2 linked regions of the Peribacillus simplex NBRC 15720 = DSM 1321 genome follow. The protein of the gene in region 1 interacts with the protein of each later gene in a pairwise test. Links are inferred from orthologs where the notes say so. Each region holds a gene or a part of one and is shown on either strand. Other genes may lie near its edges. The genes, in order: BS1321_RS06555 and hprK.

Region 1 (3,257 bases):
TAATAGTAATTAATACATTAATGGTCCTGAATACTTTAGGCTGCCGGTCTTCAGCAATTTCCTTTTGAATGCATAAAGAGTTTGTCATTCTATTAATATTATAAAGAATCAAAATAGCAAAAATAATAAACCAGAACGAGATCAAAACCTAAAATCCCTCCTTGCAAAACATCATGTATAAATACGATACCAAATTATAATGAAAAAAGATACCTAAAAATCTTATTAGGCATCTTTATGAATAAATAAGAAATCACTTTTGAATAAGTATATCGTATCCTTCGAGATGTTCCTCGATAAAAGAATTCCTTGGGGAACCAACCAGGTTTTTTATATAAATAAAATCCGATACGCATAATCCGGTGTGCAGGGATAATAAAATAGTGAAATAATGGATATAATGTGGAAAACTAAGGGCACAACCAATCAATATGACAGTCATAATGAAGAAAGGCAACACAAGGGTAAAGAGATAAAGATGCTTTCGAATCGGATAATGCACATTGACTTTGCATGTAAGCACAAGGTTCCACTTCAAGGACCAAGAAGTTTTTACTTTTTTACATAATAATCGTAAAGGTAAATAGTGTAATAGTTTGTGAACAGGATATAATAAGAATAATAGGCTAAAAAATACCATTGTTTGATCACCATACAAAATAACATGGGTTGAAAAGACACTAAATAATGTATAGATCAGAACAAAAGACATCAATATAGTAAAAACTGAAAAAAAGATCAGACGGCAATTCCCATATTGTTTTGCCACGTCAATTGTTTTCCACGAATTCATTTCGAAATCAGCCCTCCAAAGCTGTTGAATATACTTACATACATTACGATGAATTGGTGGAAAAAGCAATGAAATTCTTGGATTAAGTTCAAGATAAAATCACTTTAGTGTGTAAGCATGCTAAGGGCGTTTAAGTCCAGGTTTTGAACCAGGGATCAGGCGGATTACTTAGTGTGAAAAATCAAGAATTGGTTATAAGCCTATTATGTTAAATTGAATGATCGATTGGGGATTAGTGATGTATGAAAAATATAAATGAAGAAATAGAAATACTCCGTTTTCATCAACGGCTTTTATTAAACCTGATACGAAATCCGGAGGCAAAGTTGGACTATCTATTTGTGGAAAAAAATTTCACGAAGCAGGAAGCGGAAGAATTATTGGAAACATGTGATATCTTGAGCAAACGCTATGAAATAGAAAAAGCGGAAGGGTATATGAACTTTCGACCGCTTTTTAATCAATTTGAAAGAAAGGTTAATCCAAAAATAACCATAAAAGAATGCATTGATGCATGCCTTTCACAAGGTTTATATGTATCATTCATGAAGGAAATGGATAGAGTATGAGATTAAACTGGCTCAGTTTCTTTCTCTATCTTTTTTTTTGTGATTTTACCCTCCACGTCAGTAAACTCCTGATCGATGTTATCGAAGGATCGTTCAAAGATTTGCATGAAATCTTCACCGTAGATATTACGGATGATGGCCATCATTTCGATCATATCCGGAAACTTACCATAAAGCTCACGCAGTGGAAGTGCACCTGAAAAAGCAGAGTTCTTGCTTGGGTCGTATGTCTCCATTAAATCAAGTAGAATTTTTTCACCTTCTGCTGTGATCTCTATATACGTATTCCTTTTGTCATTTTCTTTTTTTGAAAATGTTAAGTACCCGCGTTCCTCTAATTTTTTTGAAAAGTTAAATGCCGTAGAAACATGCATGACCCCAAATTTTGCAACATCAGAAATGGAAGAGCCATTAAGATGGTAGGCAATCCAAAGAATATGGTGCTCATTGATATTTAAATCATAGGGCTTGATCCATTGCTGCCAATCTTTTTCAATCGATTTCCATAATGCCTTGCTTAATTGTGCAATTCGTTGACTAAAAATCATTGCTTCTTTCATAGAATAATTTTTATTCTGCATATTATGGGCTCACCTACTTATAAGATTCTATATATTTATTATGACAATAAAATAAAAATTAATAAAGATAAATATTTGCAAAATTTTTAGAAAATTTTAGTTTTTTAATGAATTCTCCATTCTTCTCCAATAAACCATGTGATTTATTGGGAAAAATGGAGAATCAATCTTGTGTGACGATGTCACTATTAATTTTTAGAAGAAGGGGTGGCCGCTTCCAATTCTTTTAATGAATTTTCAATTTCTTGAACGTTCTTCAATAATTCATTCTTATTGGGTTCGATTTCCCGCTTCCAGTTCTCGATGACGACCTGAACATCCGAAATGAACGTTTTTACCGTTTCTTTGCTGATTTGTGAAGCTTCCATCGTGTCATCTTTAATATTTAGCATCTTTACCTTTAACTCATCAATTGTATTCTTAATTTCGTCGGTATTCGATTTGATGCGGGTCCGTAGGTCTTTACCTGAACTTGGTGTTGAAAGTAAGGTTGCCGCACCAGCTACTACTGTTCCGGTCAAAAAGCCAATTAGTAATGATTTTGCTTTCATTAGGATCACCTCATTTTATAATATGTTTTCGCTTTCCATGGTCAGAATCCCTGCTGAAAAAAGCATCAATTGGAAATTTTGATAAATAGGGGGAGAAATACTATTGATATCAAAATACCATAATTTTCATTCTTATGGAAGAGTATCGACCATTTTATCTTTATATCACAAAAATATTTTTTTAAACTTAGAGAGTAAATATATAATATTTAAAAATAACTTGAAGCTTTACTAATAATGCTTCATATAAAGGGAAGAGCAGCATATAGATAATAAAAACAAGCTGTCGGAACATGGATGGCACTGGTGGGTTAATAATGAAAATCATTTTTTTATTAAGCCTGGTATGCCTGTGCGGAATGGGGTATTTTCTAAGGCAAGCAAAAACTCCTGGCATCTATCCGCCTAAGAGGGTGCTCCAGGCTAGAGCCTTCGCAATGGGTCTCCCCGGGGTTTTACTGCTTTTCATTTGGTTTATGTGGATATTGATTCATTGACCCTTGGAGGATGATTCTGACTAGAATTCCAGATTCATAAGATTAGAAAAAAAAGCACCGGACATTCCGGTGCTTTTTTAGGTATGATGATCCTGCTGCTTAAGCATTAATGGGTATATTTGATTTTCTTACGATGCCGTTCACAATTGGATAAATGATGACCATCGCAACTGTATTTAACAGTACGGCAGGAAGTACAACAGCGCCGAAAAGTGCAACGAAAGGCCCTGGAAGGGAAACGATATAATAAGCCGAACCAAGGAAGA
Region 2 (3,082 bases), 1.5 Mb from region 1 along the record:
AGGAGAAACTTTTTAGAAGAGGTCGATTTTACGATTGAAAATGGAAAATTGAAGTTCAAGGTTCGTGAAAAATCCATAAAGGTTGATACGATCATGTACATTCCAAGGAAGGAATATGAGGACATTCATGTAAGGATGTTCAATGGAGCAATCACGACTGAATCATTGAAATCAGAGAACCTTAAAGCGAAAACGGCGAATGGTGCCATTCATATCATGCAGGGTACGGGTGAATCGTGTGAGCTTGAAACAGGTAATGGGTTGATCACCATTTCAGATACCAACTTTAATGACTTGGAAGCCGAGACCCTGAATGGACCGATTAATGCCGATGGGTACTTCAAGAAATTGGATGTCCAAACTTTCAATGGGGAAATCATCTGTACGAATTCAGGGATGGATTGCGATTCGATCCATGCTAAGTCAGTCACTGGAAAAGTCCAGCTGACCCTGCCACCAGGTAAGGCGATCGAAGGAGAGTTGAAATCAAATTTAGGAAGCTTTAATGTTACTTTGGAAGGGATGACCATCATCGAAGAGAAAAGTGATGTGGTTCAGAAGGTCCTTAAGTTTAAGACGGTTAAAGAAGAGGTTCCTGTGCTTCATGTCTTTGCAGAAACCAAGACTGCAGCGATAACGGTTTCCTGATGAAGAAGAAAGCCCGCTGATATAACTGGCGGGCTAGACTGTAGGCAAACTCGATGGAAAACGAGTTTGCCTACATTTTTTTTATGGTTTGTACAATTTGGATGTTGATTTCCGCCCCCTTTTGTCTGCAAGGTGAGCCCACCAATTTTTGGGGATGAAACAAGCGAAAGGATTCTGAAGTATTGTATGTTCCTCTCATCTCTTTCCTATTCACAGGGACCTTCCCACTGCCGTCATCCGGTTGGAGTGAATAAAAAAACAATAAATCGATAATGCTTTGTTTGGTTATTAACAGAAAAATGCTAAAATAGAAAAAGTATCTCAAAAAATAGCATCGCTCCAAAAGGAGGAAAGATATATGGCAAAAGTCCGTACAAAGGATATAGTAGAAGCGTTCGGTCTAGAACTTATCAGTGGGGAAGAAGGAATTAACCGACCAATCGTAACGAGTGATTTATCTCGTCCCGGACTTGAAATAGCCGGTTTTTTTGATTATTATCCCGCGGATAGAGTACAGCTTTTAGGTATGACGGAGATGTCCTTTTTTAATCGGTTGAATGAACCGGATCGAATACAGAGGATGGAAGAGTTATGCAGGGACTTTACTCCAGGCATCATCATTACGCGTGGTCAGGAAGTGCCGATAGAGTTGATCGAAGCTTCTGAGCGGGAATCGGTTCCTGTGATGAGATCTAGTATGAAGACAACAAGGTTATACAGCCGTCTGACCAATTTCCTTGAAAGCAGGTTGGCACCAACCACTGCTGTTCATGGTGTATTGGTGGATATCTATGGGTTAGGGGTGTTGATCACCGGGAAAAGCGGAGTCGGTAAAAGTGAGACAGCCTTGGAATTAGTGAAACGGGGTCATCGTCTCGTAGCCGATGATTGCGTCGAAATCAGGCAGGAAGACCAAGATACGCTAGTCGGGAATGCACCGGATTTAATCGAACATCTTCTTGAAATAAGAGGATTGGGAATCATTAATGTAATGACACTTTTTGGAGCTGGTGCAGTTCGGAGCAATAAAAAGATCTCAATCGTCATCAATCTGGAACTATGGGAAAAAAACAAGCAGTATGACCGGGTTGGTCTTGATGAAGAAAAAATGAAAATCATCGATACGGAAGTGACGAAAATTACCGTTCCTGTCCGTCCAGGGCGAAATTTAGCCGTTATCATTGAAGTGGCAGCCATGAATTACCGCCTGAAACGAATGGGAGTAAATGCTGCAGAACAGTTTTCAGATCGCTTGAACCATGCCATTGCAGATCCGGAACATGATGAATTTTAAAAGGTTATAGGAAATGAGGGGACAAAATGGAACAAGGAATACAGCCGCTGAATCCAATAGCGATAGATCTAGGCCCCATCCAGGTACATTGGTATGGACTAATCATCGGGTTCGGTGTGTTATTGGGTCTTATTATCGCTTTAAGGGAATCTGAGCGAAGAGGTCTTGATAAGGAAATATTTACGGATATGATTTTGTTTGCTGTCCCAATCGCGATCATTAGTGCCCGTATTTATTATGTGATCTTCCAATGGGAGTACTATTCACAAAACCCGGGGGATATCATAAAAATATGGAATGGCGGAATTGCCATACATGGTGCGTTGATTGGATCGGTGCTGACTGCAATCGTCTTTGCCAAGGTCAAAAAAGTCTCATTCTGGAAGCTGGCGGATATTGCTGCACCGAGCTTATTGTTGGGGCAGGCGATTGGCCGTTGGGGTAATTTCATGAATCAGGAAGCGCATGGGGGAGAAATAACAAGGTCATTCCTGGAAAATATGCATTTGCCTGAATTCATCATTAATCAAATGTACATAAATGGTGCGTATTATCACCCAACCTTTTTGTATGAATCGATTTGGAATATCGTCGGTGTCATTATTCTCTTAAGTTTACGGAAGGTGAACTTGCGCAGGGGGGAACTATTTTTAACCTATGTATTATGGTATTCCATCGGCCGTTTTTACATTGAAGGATTGCGGACGGATAGTTTGATGCTGACGGAATCGCTGCGTATCGCACAAGTGATCTCGATTGTGTTGGTAGCTGTAGCCATTGCTTTAGTGGTCTATAGAAGGGTCCGCGGGCATGCAGACAAAAAATATTTAGATGCATAGGGAATATGTGTAAAGGGAGAGGGCATAGTGTTAGTGGATTCGATTAAAAAGGGACTTCTTTCAGGCTTGAATACAACTTGGTCTTTGGGAAAAGTGATATTCCCAGTCACTCTGATCGTCACTGTGCTTCAATATACGCCTGTCTTGCCCTTCATCATTAACTTGATAGCGCCTTTGATGAATCTCATCGGTCTTCCAGGGGATGCGGCAATTCCGCTCGTGTTAGGGAATTTCCTGAATTTGTACGCAGCGATCGCTGGCATATTAACGCTTGATTTAACTGTGAAAGAAGTTTTTATTA

Evidence for each region.
Region 2: the proteins of BS1321_RS06555 (region 1) and hprK interact in binary tests that used the Bacillus subtilis proteins (3 or more experiments, as listed by UniProt). The link is inferred for Peribacillus simplex NBRC 15720 = DSM 1321 from one-to-one orthologs.

What each region holds. Positions count from the first base shown.
Region 1 is NZ_CP017704.1:1,391,800-1,395,056, reverse strand. The notes cover bases 155-3,073. They hold BS1321_RS06555 (HTH-type transcriptional regulator Hpr), read right to left. Parts: upstream 1,944-3,073; coding sequence 1,365-1,943; downstream 155-1,364. Other genes in these bases: yhzF (membrane protein YhzF), read left to right, coding at 2,788-2,991; BS1321_RS06550 (YtxH domain-containing protein), read right to left, coding at 2,132-2,494; BS1321_RS06560 (DUF1878 family protein), read left to right, coding at 1,036-1,362; BS1321_RS28715 (DUF3267 domain-containing protein), read right to left, coding at 254-640. Also shown: BS1321_RS28090 (hypothetical protein), read right to left, coding at 1-145; BS1321_RS06540 (tryptophan transporter), read right to left, coding at 3,091-3,257. UniProt on the Bacillus subtilis protein: Negative regulator of protease production and sporulation.
Region 2 is NZ_CP017704.1:2,906,899-2,909,980, forward strand. The notes cover bases 231-2,974. They hold hprK (HPr(Ser) kinase/phosphatase), read left to right. Parts: upstream 231-1,006; coding sequence 1,007-1,942; downstream 1,943-2,974. Other genes in these bases: BS1321_RS13850 (DUF4097 family beta strand repeat-containing protein), read left to right, coding at 231-648; lgt (prolipoprotein diacylglyceryl transferase), read left to right, coding at 1,969-2,781; BS1321_RS13870 (nucleoside recognition domain-containing protein), read left to right, coding at 2,809-2,974. Outside these bases: more of BS1321_RS13850, read left to right, coding at 1-230; more of BS1321_RS13870, read left to right, coding at 2,975-3,082. UniProt on the Bacillus subtilis protein: Catalyzes the ATP- as well as the pyrophosphate-dependent phosphorylation of 'Ser-45' in HPr, a phosphocarrier protein of the phosphoenolpyruvate-dependent sugar phosphotransferase system (PTS).